3 regions of the Fervidobacterium changbaicum genome follow, and region 2 is predicted to be linked to each of the others. Evidence: riboswitches for the same ligand, from Rfam matches in the RefSeq annotation. Region 2 holds a riboswitch; each other region holds the start of a gene.

Evidence for each region. A riboswitch is a leader RNA that binds a small molecule or an ion and turns the genes downstream of it on or off. The one in region 2 is predicted to bind cobalamin.
Region 1: another riboswitch for cobalamin. It lies ahead of CBS1_RS09500 (ATP-grasp domain-containing protein); the one in region 2 lies ahead of CBS1_RS02025 (ABC transporter substrate-binding protein).
Region 3: another riboswitch for cobalamin. It lies ahead of cobT (nicotinate-nucleotide--dimethylbenzimidazole phosphoribosyltransferase); the one in region 2 lies ahead of CBS1_RS02025 (ABC transporter substrate-binding protein).

The regions. Positions count from the first base shown of each region.
Region 1 is NZ_CP026721.1:2,083,384-2,087,618, reverse strand. It holds gene CBS1_RS09510 (YitT family protein) at 1-325, opposite strand, end outside; gene CBS1_RS09505 (succinate--CoA ligase subunit alpha) at 295-1,143, opposite strand; gene CBS1_RS09500 (ATP-grasp domain-containing protein) at 1,127-2,182, opposite strand; cobalamin riboswitch at 2,244-2,422, opposite strand; gene CBS1_RS09495 (thiamine pyrophosphate-dependent enzyme) at 2,654-4,235, shown strand, end outside.
Region 2 is NZ_CP026721.1:434,035-438,269, forward strand. It holds gene CBS1_RS02020 (FecCD family ABC transporter permease) at 76-1,077, opposite strand; gene CBS1_RS02025 (ABC transporter substrate-binding protein) at 1,081-1,989, opposite strand; cobalamin riboswitch at 2,050-2,220, opposite strand; gene CBS1_RS02030 (hypothetical protein) at 2,291-2,683, opposite strand; gene feoB (ferrous iron transport protein B) at 2,680-4,235, opposite strand, start outside.
Region 3 is NZ_CP026721.1:1,253,684-1,257,918, forward strand. It holds gene CBS1_RS05905 (hypothetical protein) at 1-110, shown strand, start outside; gene CBS1_RS05910 (hypothetical protein) at 124-819, opposite strand; gene CBS1_RS05915 (extracellular solute-binding protein) at 958-1,995, opposite strand; cobalamin riboswitch at 2,191-2,359, shown strand; gene cobT (nicotinate-nucleotide--dimethylbenzimidazole phosphoribosyltransferase) at 2,424-3,452, shown strand; gene CBS1_RS05925 (bifunctional adenosylcobinamide kinase/adenosylcobinamide-phosphate guanylyltransferase) at 3,449-3,946, shown strand; gene cbiR (cobamide remodeling phosphodiesterase CbiR) at 3,973-4,235, shown strand, end outside.

The DNA.
Region 1 (4,235 bases), 620 kb from region 2:
CGTGGTATTTGTATATTGGAACAATTCTGTCGAATAAATCTATCAGAAAGTTTAGCAAGAACGTGCAGTAGATAGTTTTGAAGCTGAAATCAAATCCGATGATTAAGAATGCAACTAAAAAAAGCACAGCATTAACGATGTACATCCAAATACCGACGGAAAGCGGCAACAATTTGTTAAGCACAATGGCAAGCCCAGACGCCCCTCCGGCGGCTATGTTGTGAGGAATCAAGAATATAACAAGTCCAAGAGCTGTCAGCAACACTCCCAGCGAAGAGAGTAAATACTCTTTAATCAATTCTTCCAAGCGTTTAGTACTTCCCACGGGAACTTCACCACCCGAACACCGAGATTTTTCAAATAGTTCTCTTTAAAAGAAATCTTACCCCTGTCGCCTTCTATAATCGCACCCGCATGTCCCATTCTCTTACCTTCCGGTGCGTGCCTTCCTGCAAAGAATGCCACTATGTTTTTAGGTTCAAAACCTATTTTCAAAGCATGTTCAACACCCCTTATCTCGTCTTCCCCACCAATTTCTCCAATAAGCAGTACCTTATCGTAACCCATCGATTTCAGCACTTCGAACGCTTCGGCAACATTTGTACCAACTATGGGATCCCCACCCAACCCAAGTGCGATTGAGACACCTGGACCTTCGGAAAGGTGCTTTGCTGTTTCATACATCAAAGTTCCACTGCGGGAAATGATGGCAACTGAACCTGGTGCAAAGTACTTTTCTGGCATTATTCCGACTTTGAACCTTTCTTTAGGATGAATTACACCAGGACAGTTTGGACCTATAAGAATTACTCCTTTGCTCTTTGCTATACTAACCATCCTTATTGAATCATGAATCGGAACGTGTTCGGTGATTACAACGATCTTTTTCACCCCGTTTTCAACAGCATCGTTGAAAGCTTCAAGTACGTACTGGGCAGGAACGAAAAATATTGCTGTGTCAATATGGTCAGGAAATTGCGAGAGGCTTTGGTAAACTCTTACCTTTTCAATTTCTCTTACTAACCGATTCTTACTCACAACACAGTTAACCTTTGTGCCGTATTCAATCATCTTTTTTAAATGAAAACTACCGTACCTTCCAGTCCCACCGTACACACAAACTCTGTCATTTGCTGAGAACATGGACCATCCCACCTTTTCTTAAACTCTCGATGAGTTCTTTCATATCGCTCACAGTTGGGATGTTATATCCTTCAAGCATTTTCCTTGCGAGCAATTCGTTGTTACCGGAAAGCCTGATAAGTAAAGTAAAATCAGGATTTTGCTTCTTAAAATTTATAATTCCCTTGGCTATTTCAACACAATCAGTAATTCCACCGAATATGTTAAGAACGGCACAATTCGTGATTTCCTTAACTTTATTCAAAGCGTTGTAAACACTCTCAGCAGTTGCTCCACCACCTATGTCACAGAAATTCGCTGGTCTAAATCCATGCTCAACGAGGGCATCAAGTGTCGCCATTACAATCCCAGCACCGCAACCGATAACACCAACACCACCTTCGTGTAATTTGACAAACGAACTTTCCGGCATCTCTTCATCTAACCATAGCTGTCTGAACAGAGCACTATCGTCTACGTGGAATACGGCATCAAGCGCTATAAATTCACCATCCTTTACAACGAACGGATTAATCTCAAGAAGCGTTAAATCGTATCTTACGAATACATCTTTCAACTTGAGAATCAGCTTTCTTAACTCCGCAGGGAAATCCTCTGGATTGTTGCTTTTTATAATCCTATCTGGATACTTTTGCGAATATTCTTCTACATCTATCCCGCCTTCCGGTGCAAAAACGATAACGATATCTCTGATGTTCCTATCGATTGAAATAGAAAGGTACATTTCTTTTTCGTGCGGGATAAATTCTTCCACGAGAACCCCATAAGGTCTTTCCCCTTTGATTTCCATCTGGGAGATTTTGACAATTTCTTCGAAAGACTCTTCTAAGTTTTTGACGATTTTAACTCCACCAGCTTTCATGCGCCCACCGACGAGTACCTGCGCTTTCAAAACCTGTGGAAATCCAAGCAGGGAAAGTCTTTCAGAAAAGCCACTCAAGTTTTCTAAGATATCTTCCCTTGTTATCAAAACACCGCTTGGTATCCTGACGCCTTCCGCTTTCAGAACCCGTTTTGCCAAATACTCGTGCACCTTCATCTCATCAACCTCCCCTTTAAAAATTCAAAGAAAAATTCCCCCAAAAATCTGCGGTTTTTGGGGTGCCCATCCCTTAAAGGCAGGTCTCCCGACTCGTGTATCATCCTACTCCCTGCGCCTTCCCAGCTTTGCAGCCAGTGGCATATTGCAGGTTTCGTCCACACTCACGGTGGCCCGACCGTCCCGGATTTTCACCGGAGTTCCCTTTTAAGCTTACGCACCTTTAAGGGTAGGGGATATTCATTTTTCAACTATATCATAATTGAAAACACACTCTGTTTCAAGAAAGAAAAAATCGTCCAAAGTTATCTGCATGGTTAATTAGATATACCTTTCACCTTTTTTCTTCATTATACACCTTTTTGCTAACTTTCGATTTCTGAAAAATTTCGTGTAAAATTCATATCTGTACAAAGTCTACTCTTTTATGATATAATAAGTTAAACCTAATTTACTTTAGGAGGTGGGCGAATGAAGAGCTTAGGGGAGGTTTTGATACAACGAGGTCCATTTTCCGAGATAGTTATTGGTAATTCTGCAATTGTTCGGGCAATGCTTGAAAGTGGTGTTAAAGTGGTCACCTCGTATCCTGGCTCTCCCACGCCAGAAATAGCGGAAGCGATCAATTCTATACCTAAAGACAAAAATCCTCTTTACTTTGAATTTTCAACAAACGAGAAAGTAGCACTCGAATTGGCATTTGGAGCGGCGGTGAATGGATATACATCGTGCGTGTTCTTTAAAAGTGTAGGAATGAACGTTGTTGCGGATTCGTTTGTCCAGCTCAGTATGATGGAAATTCCCGGCGGGATGGTAATTGTAACCGGCGATGATCCAGGAGCGAACAGTTCACAAAACGAACAGGACAACAGGCACTACGCAAGGCTCTCATACACACCTATCTTCGAACCGAAGGATGCGCAGGAAGTCTATGAGATGTTCAAAAAGGCTGTGGAATACTCAAGAAAGCTGCGTTCTCCCGTTGTTCTTCGCTTGACAACCCACACCGCACACTTTAAACAGAAGGTCAGTTTTGGAGTTTACGAACCATCCCCAACTGGTGAACCTCTCTTCGATCCAAACGCCAACGGACCTTACATCCCAATAGCGCAGAACGTACCTGTAATGAAAAGAAGGGCACTTGAGAAACTCCTAAGGTGGCAGGAGATATCTGAAAATTACGCTTTCTTGCAAGGTAATGGGAGCGACGTTGGTATCATAACCGCTGGGCTTCCTTATCTTTCGTTACTGGATGTTCTTGGTGAAAGCGCAAAGAAGGTTGATATATTAAGGCTGGGAATGGTTTACCCACTCCCCAGAAAAGCGATTTCGGAATTTCTCAGAAAGCACAAGGTAGTGAAAATCCTTGAAGAACTCGATAATTTTATAGAAGAAAAGGTGAAAGCCATCGCCTATGAGGAAAGAATTGACGTCGAGATAGTTGGGAAAACCGATATTGAGGACTGGATAGGTGAATACACGCCTGAGAAGGTTTACTCTGTTATGTCCAAATTCTCACCTGAGCTGGTAAGGAAAGTTGAAAAGCCAGTAAAGTTCGTTCGTGTTGTCAACCGCCCACCTCAGCTTTGTCCAGGCTGCGGTCACAGGCCGGTCTTTTACGTTTTATCGAAACTTTTAAGGGAGAAGGATATTTCTGTGGCGGATATAGGTTGTCATACGCTGGGATTTTTGGAGCCGTACAAGGTTGGTCAAATCCTGCTGTCCATGGGGCATTCAACCGGTACTGCTTCCGGTTTGAGTATGTTCAATAAAGATAGGAAAGTTGTGGCATTCCTTGGTGATTCAACGTTCTTCCACGCCGGATTGCCTGGAATTATCAACGCTGTCTTTAACAAACACAACTTTACACTCGTTGTGATGGAGAACGGAACAACGGCGATGACAGGCCATCAAGACCATCCTGGAAAAGCTATTAAAATAAGGCAGATACTTGAAGCCATAGGGGTTAAACACATCTGGGAAGTTGACACGTACCAGCAAGATAAACTCGAAGAAATCCTAAAGACTGCGCTCGAAACACCGGAATTCAACG
Region 2 (4,235 bases):
TATCTAGCTATTAAATTTTTAGTTCTATTCTTTACGCATACGTTTTATCACAATAAGAGGAAAAATCAAGAGTCTCTATTTTAAACTGCCGTTCTTAAACTTGAGCAAGAAGAACATGAACGGAGCACCTATTAGTGCTGTGATGATACCTACAGGTATTTCAACAGGATTCAGTAACGTCCTTGCCAGCGTGTCACAGACGGACATAAGCATACCACCTATGAGTATGGTGGCCAATAAGTTCTTACTGTGTTTCGGTCCTGCTACAATACGTGCCATATGTGGGACTATAAGCCCAACAAAACCGATGATTCCTGTTTTGGAAACAAAGGCTGCAGTAACAAATGAGCCAAGTAGATAGAAGAGCCATTTTAATGCTTCTACGTTGATTCCCAAACTTTTTGCTTCTTTCTCACCAAGGGTCATCACATCTAAACGTTTGCTCAATGCAAATGAAAGCAGTACAAGTACTCCAAGAGAAATCGAAGGTACTATCAAATCATGAAACGTTATTCCAGAAAATGTTCCATAAAGCCATACATGTCCGCTCACAAGTGTCTTGTTTGCTATGTTTAAAAGCAACATACTTCCAGCAGAAAACAATGTGCTAACAAGCACACCGCTCAAGACAAGGTGAACTGTTGGAACGACGCTTCCTTTTTTTGCTAAAACAATGGAAAGTGTAGATGCAACCAGGGCGAAGATAAAGCTCATCGTTGGAATGCTGACATGTGCTATTGAGTTCACAATGAAATATATAGCCAGAAGAGCTCCAAAGCTTGCGCCTGCTGAAGTGCCAATAAGATAAGGATCAACAAGAGGGTTTTTCATGATAGCTTGGAATATGTTACCGACCAAGGAAAGAGCTATGCCTGTCAAGGTAGCCATGAGAACTCTCGGCAATCTTAGGTTGAAAATTAAGTACCTTTCGGAAGTTTCTTCGCCGATTAGTTTGAATAACCTTATCGGACTTACGTAAACTGTTCCAAAGGATAAGTTAACTAGGAAGACGATGACAAAAACGACAGGGAGCAGATACCTCCCTGTCGATTTTAACCAGCGAATCAGCTTTTGCAAGAATTACTTACCTCCGTAGAAGAAGTTGTAGAATACTTCAAGATAATCGAAAAGATGCGGAGCAGCTTGGCTTACTTCACTGCCATCAACAATAAAGACTTTCCCAGTTTTTACAGCTTTCAAGCTTTTCATTATTGAATGGTTTTTTACAGCCTGTTCAACTTGCTTTGGATCTCCGTATGCGCCAATAATTATGATATCCGGATCTTCTTTTACGAGCCATTCCCAGCTTACCGATAACCATCCATTGTTTCCGCTGTAAGGTGCCGCGATATTTCGTCCACCGGCGATAACGATTAGTTCGTTCATATAGGAACCGGTTCCTGCGGTCCACAATTCTTTTACCTTGTCATCTGGAACAGTTATTGTAAAAAATACCGTGGGTCTTTTTTCCAATGGGATTTTCGAAGTTTTTTGTCCCATCTCGGTCATCTTTTGCCGGAGCTGATTTACAAGCTTATCGGCTTTCTCTTTAACGTTGAAGATCGCTCCCAACTGTCCAACAGCCTTTATTATATCGGTCAGTGTGTTTGCATTGAGAACGTAAGCTGTCAACTTTGCTTTTTCTAACTTTTCTACTTCAGGAAACTGAAAACCACCGAACATTATAACGAGGTCAGGCCTTAACGAGTAGATCTTTTCAATGTTGAGAGGGACCATATTACCGATGTTTTCTGCCTTCTGATAACTATCCCAAGCGGTGACACCTATAATGCGATTTTCTAATCCGAGTGCTTGTAAGTATCTTGTTGCGCTTGGTGCAGCGGAGACAACCCTCCTTGGTGGCATCGGAATGTTTACGATCCTTCCAGCGTCATCAACAACAGCGATCGCAAGTGACAGGACCGACGCAAGAAGCACGACAGCCAGTACAACTTTCCTGAAAGAACCTGAATCCAAAAGCTTCACCATACTAAGACACCCTCCCTCTTTGCAAAAATTTATCGCCATCCCCAGGCTACGTGGTGGATGGCAACCTTCCTCTGCATGCCAGGTCTCCCGACTCACGGATCATCCTACTCCCTGCACCTTCCCAGCTCCAACTGAGCCAGTGGCTTTCTGCAGGTTTCGTCCCCGCTCACGGTGGCGGCCCCGTGCCGGATTTTCACCGGACTTCCCTTAAACATGCAAAGGGAGGTTTATTTGACTTTTTCCTATATTATACACGAACAATCCAAAATCAACAACCACAATTTTTACTGACTTTACCCCTTTAATAATTTCTAACGGCTTTATTTCCGGGCTTCAAACCCACTTTTCTTAAGTAGAATACGTTAAACAAAGAGTATGCTCCTGTTATCAGAAGGATTATATCGGAGAGTGATAATTCATTCGGTCTTTCTCCAAACAAGAGATTCACAAATGAAATCAAATATCCCAAGAGAACATAACCGGCAGCTATGGTGAAAAGCACACTACCAACATAAAGGTGAGCTATTCTAAAAGAGTAAGACGTACTCCCAAATTCTCGAAAGGCAGTCAAAAAAATCAAGGTGAATGAGAAAATCACGAGCGAAAAGATGAAATCACCTCTTATTATGTACATTAAGAATGTCAGGAGTGAGAGGAAAAGCTCTAATCCTAAAATCTTATTCAGGCTTCTCATAAAATCACCCTTCCAATGCTGTAAACTATCAGAGATAGGATGTACGAAATGGATAAGCTATAAATCACGGCCAATAACGTGTATTTCCAGCTGTTTGTCTCGCTTTTGATTGCAGCGAGCGTTGCAAAACACGGCATATAACCGAGAACGAACACCATCAACGTTGCACCTATTACAGCATCAATTGATATATTTGCTACATTTTGGTAAAACTGCGAAAGTGACGATACGATAACCTCCTTAGCAACACCTCCAAAGATAAGGGATGCAACAATTTGCCAGGAGAACCCCAAAGGAGCGAATAAAGGTTGGAGGAACTTTCCAACTGTAGCAACAAAACTTCTCTCTATATCTCCATTGGCTGGAAAATAACTAAGCGCCCAAATAACAACACTAGCGACAAAGATGATCGTTCCTGCTTTCTCTAAAAAGTGCTTTCCTCTATTCCAGACGTACGTTAAAACGTTTGAAAGTTTTGGAAACCTGTACCTTGGTAGTTCCATAACAAGTGGAACCGCTTGGCCTTTGAGTATGAATTTGTTCACTAACCTTGAAGAGACTGCTGTAAGTAATAAGCTCAGAACGTATATGGCAAAGAATGCCTCAGCTTTATGGTTAGGGAATGCGATGCTAACAATCAGCAAGTAAACAGGGATTCTTGCACTACAGCTTATAAATGGAGAAACCAGTATTGTGGTTATTCTTTCTCTCTCGTCCGCTAGTCCGCGAGCTGCCATAACTGTGCTGACATTACATCCAAATCCTAACAGAAGTGTCATAAATGATCTCCCCGTAAGTCTGAGTGAGTACATGAGCCTATCAACGAGAAAGGCTATACGTGGGAGATAACCGCTTTCTTCCATAATACCAAGTGCGAAAAACAGTGCGAATATGCTCGGAACAAATGCTAAGACACTTCCAACTCCATTTATAATTCCTTGAGATACTAGCGATGTCAGTAATGTATCACTACCCACGGCATTTGCCAGTTTCTCGAAAAGGTATTCAAGAAGACCTACGAGAGGTTCGGAGACTTTAAATGTGAAGTTAAATGCAAGATACATAAGTGATATGAATATTGGGATACCTATAAACTTATGTGTTAAAACGTGATCAAGCGCTTCCGTGACACCAAGTACTTCTTCATTTCTCTTTATAGCCAGTTGAACAACATTTGAAATGTATTGGTATTTAACCAAAGGAATCTCGGTTTTCATATCGGGCGATATGCTATTCAAAATCTCATTTGCGCATTCCTTTTTGACAAAGTCATGGGCAAATTTATCACCTTCGATTATTTTTACCGCCATAAAGCGTTTGTTGAATTGTTCAGTCACACACTGCTCAAGTGACCTTATTTTTTCTTCGATCTCCTTTCCATAATCAAGCATTAGAGGTCTTGTTTGCTTTTTAAACACACTTATTATTTTTTCTTTGAGTTCCTCGATACCTTCGCCCGTATGAGCGGACGTGAGCACCACAGGAACTCGCAAATACGTTTCCAATGTGTTTTTATCTATCTTTATTCCATTCTTCTTCGCTTCATCGATGG
Region 3 (4,235 bases), 820 kb from region 2:
CAGAAATAAGAGCTTTCTACGGACTTTCAGGTTTGCCAACATGGATGAATGTTGTTTTGGGAATTTCAATATTCGGATTAGTGATTTTGTTGACCTCTATATTCAGGTGAATGGAGAGTTGATTCATTCTAAGAAAAGAGGGCCGTAAAGGTCTTTTACCAGGTCTTTTAATAGCAATTGTATGTCCTCGCCTTTTTTCTTAAACACCTTCTTTAAGTCAGGATTTATTTCGTTGTTTGGATTTTCCCAAGGTCTGAAACCGCTGTATTTCCTGTATTCACCAGAAATCCAAAGGTACCTGTGCAGATCAAAAACAGAAGTTTTGAAATCAAGCGAGTTCAAAAGCATGTAGAAATCATGGTAGAAATCGCTGTACGTGGCGTATTTCTTGTTGCCCTTAATTTCTTCATGCACATGGTATCCAACCATGCGGGCTATAACGGAATTGTAAATTGGGAACTTTTCGCTTAAGAAAGTATGTGCCAAAACTGAAGTGAAGCTGATGTAGTGCTTTTCCTTCCCTTCGTCACCGTTGTTTTTCAAGACAACAACGGACAATTTGTCTACAAATTCAGGTTCAATAACAATGCCATCTTGTGCGATAAGTTCTGAAATATGATGCGCGACATCGTATACTCGAAAGATATTTGTGTTGTAAAGTGAGTTCACAACCGCAACCTTAACAAGTACAGATTGGACGGTAAAGTCTGGGAAAGTGTTTCTCACCTTCTTTAGTGCTTTTTCAATATTCTGAAGTTCACTGGCTAACTCGTACACCTTAACAGCTGATTCGACCTGTTCTTTAAAAATTTTAATCATCCAACCACCTCTGGAGTGTTTCTGGAGTGTTTTCAGATTCTACTACAATTCTACAATAAGCAGTCTCATTTTGTGCTACCGGACTGAGTATAAAAAACGGGGCTTTTCACAAGCCCCGTTTTAATGTTAGCATTTTGTTCACTTTATTATCTCTTCCCAAGCTTTGTTGTAGAGATCAATGTATTCTCCTATGTAATCTATTATTTCGCAATTTTCTAGTTGATTCAGTGTGTAGAGTGGTTCTACTTGTTGATATTTTGCAGCATCTGTTATAGGAGATGGGATCATTAAATAATCGGAGATTTTTGCAGCAATTTCCGGTCTTAAGATGAAGTCGATAAACTTGTACGCAAGTTCTTTATTCTTGGCATCTTTTAATATAACCATATTATCGATCCAGAGTGTTCCGCCTTCTTTAGGAACGAAGAATTCGAAATTCTCCCGTTCCTCTTCGGGGATGAGCTGGAAGACGTTTTCTGGATAGCCGTGCACGACCCAGAATTCGCCATTTACAACACCTTGCGCATACGTAGTTGCATCGAACTTTACGATGTTTTCTTTCCATTTAAGTATCACTTGTTTAGCTTTTTCTATCTCTTCTGGATTTGTCGTGTTTACAGAATAGCCGAGGTATTTCAACGCTGCTCCGAAGACCTCACGCATATCATCAAGAAGCGTCATCTTGCCTTTTAAATCCGAACGTTCGTATATGCTCCAGGATTTTTCGTAGTCTTTGAGATATTTCTTATTAACTATTAAGCCAGTAGTTCCCATCATGTAAGGCACGGAATACTCGTGGTTTGGATCGTACGTTGTTTTCGCTAATACAAGCGGGTCAATGTTCTTGAAGTTTGGGACTTTGTTCAAGTCGAGCTTTTCTAACAGCCCTTCGTTTATCATCATCTTCACGTGATCACCAGAAGGAAAGACGATATCGTACCCAGTTCCGCCCGCTTTGATTTTTGCGAACATCTCTTCGTTCGAAGCGTAGGTGTCGTAGATGATCTTGCAGTTGTACTCCTTTTCAAATTGTTCAATTACTTCTTCTGGAATGTAATCCGCCCAATTGTAAATGCGAAGTGTGGACTGTTTATTACACGAGCCCAAGAGAGTAATCAAAAGCAAAAATAACACTCCTACGAGTACTAAATCAAATACACGTTTTAGAGCCTTCATCTCCACCTCAACCTCCTTTTTTCTGTAATAATGCTTCACTTTTCAATTATAACACGAAGTACTTTCAAGTATAACTTATCATTCATCCTTCCCGATGATAAAAGAGAGATTTTTCTTGTTTTTTGGACAACATATGATGAAAAAAGAACTTTGTCTTTCCACATATATGTGATAGAATAATAAAAATGAAAAATGAATAGATTCAGCCTGCATGATGCCGGGAACTTCGGTGAAAGTCCGAGGCTGCCCAGCAACCGTGAGTGGGGACGAAATTCGCATCTATGCCACTGGCCGTTTGGCTGGGAAGGCGCGAAGAGTAGGACGATCCACAAGCCGGGAGACCGATCTTGCAGGTATGCAATTCCCAATGACTCGGGTCATTTGGGAAGCTTTTTGTTTATTCTTAAGAAAAAAGGGGGACTTGCGTTATGGATGTTAGTATCAGAGAACAGATTATTTCACGTTTAAACAACCTCACAAAACCTGTTGGAAGTCTTGGTTATTTGGAAGAAATCGCTTTGAAGATGGGGATTATCCAAAACAAAGTCATTCCGGACCTGCCTAAAGATAAGCGTGTTTACGTCTTTGCTTCGGATCATGGGGTAGTTCAAAACGGCGTTTCCGCATATCCAAAAGAGGTTACCTATCAGATGGTTCTCAATTTCCTAAACGGTGGTGCGGCGATAAACGTCTTTGGAAGACACGTAGGAGCGGATGTTTACGTAGTCGATGCGGGTGTGGATGGAGATTTTGACATCGCTCACCCGAAATTCATAAACGCAAAAGTTGGATACGGCACAGCGGATTTCACAAAAGGACCAGCAATGACGATAGAACAAGCAAATACTAGCTTGGAACTCGGGCGAAAGATAGCACGAAACGCAATTAAGGAAGGTGCTGATCTGCTTGTGGTAGGTGATATGGGGATAGGGAATACTACCACCGCCACCGCAATCGCTGCTGCTTTCGGTTTTTCGATTGATGAAATTCTCGATATTGGCACTCCTCTTGACAGTGAAGGTTTAGAAAGAAAAAAACAAGCGGTAGTAAGAGCTTTGGAAGTTAATAATCCAAAAAAAGAAGATCCAATCGATATCCTTCACAAAGTCGGAGGATTTTGCATGGGTGAGATGGCTGGTTTCATTCTCGAAGCTACAGAGCACAAGATCCCTGTGATTGTGGACGGTTTTCCCACAACGGCAGGCTTGCTAATTGCATGGAAGATGAACCCAAAAGTGACTGGTTTTGTCTTCGCTGGCCACAAATCGATGGTAAAGGGGCACAAAATATTGCTCGATGAAATGGGACTCAGGCCTATACTCGACCTTGATATGAGGCTTGGCGAGGGAACTGGGGCCGCACTCTCCATCTTTCTAATCGAGGCTGCTATCAAGATGATAAGAGAGATGGCAACATTTGAGAGTGCAGGTGTTTCTAAAGGTAGTGATAACATTTGATACTCGTTACAGGTGGAATTAAGTCAGGCAAAAGTACAGTTGCATTGAATAAAGCTTTAAAATACCAAACCCGTGCGTTTTTGGCAACGGGTGTACCGTTCGATGAGGAGATGAAAGAGCGTATAAGAAGACACCAAGAGGAAAGAAGAAACCTTTTTGATACGTACGAAGAGCCCGTGGAAGTAAGTCGAGTCTTGCGAACAATAGACGGAAGGTACGACGTTGTTGTCTTTGAGTGCCTCACAACTTACCTCGGTAACCTTTACTATTACGAAGTGAACGTACAAGAGCACCTTGGGAAATTCATTGAAACTCTCGCTTCCATGAGAACGGAAGTTATTATTGTTACGAACGAAGTTGGCTGGGGAATAATACCGGAAAACAAATTAGCCAGGGAATTTGCGGAAACACTCGGCAAAACGAATGCAAAGTTAGCTAAACTTGCAAGCGAAGTTTACCTTGTTGTGGCCGGGATAGAAATCAGAATTAAGTAAAAAATCTGCCTACAGGAGATGGGCTCGTGCATACAAATTTGGAAAAACAACTTATCGGTACAACATCGTGGATAATACCGGGTACCTACTACGAAAATGTCGAATACATAACTCGCAACTTCAGAACAATTCAGTTTGTCGAATTACTCGTCTACACTTGGGACGAAGATACGTTCAATTTGCTTGAAAAAGAGAAAGACTATCTCTTTGAGATCGCAAGGCAAACGGGTATAAAATACACCGCACATCTGCCAACTGATTCACTTTCGAATGTTTTCGAAGCTTTCAA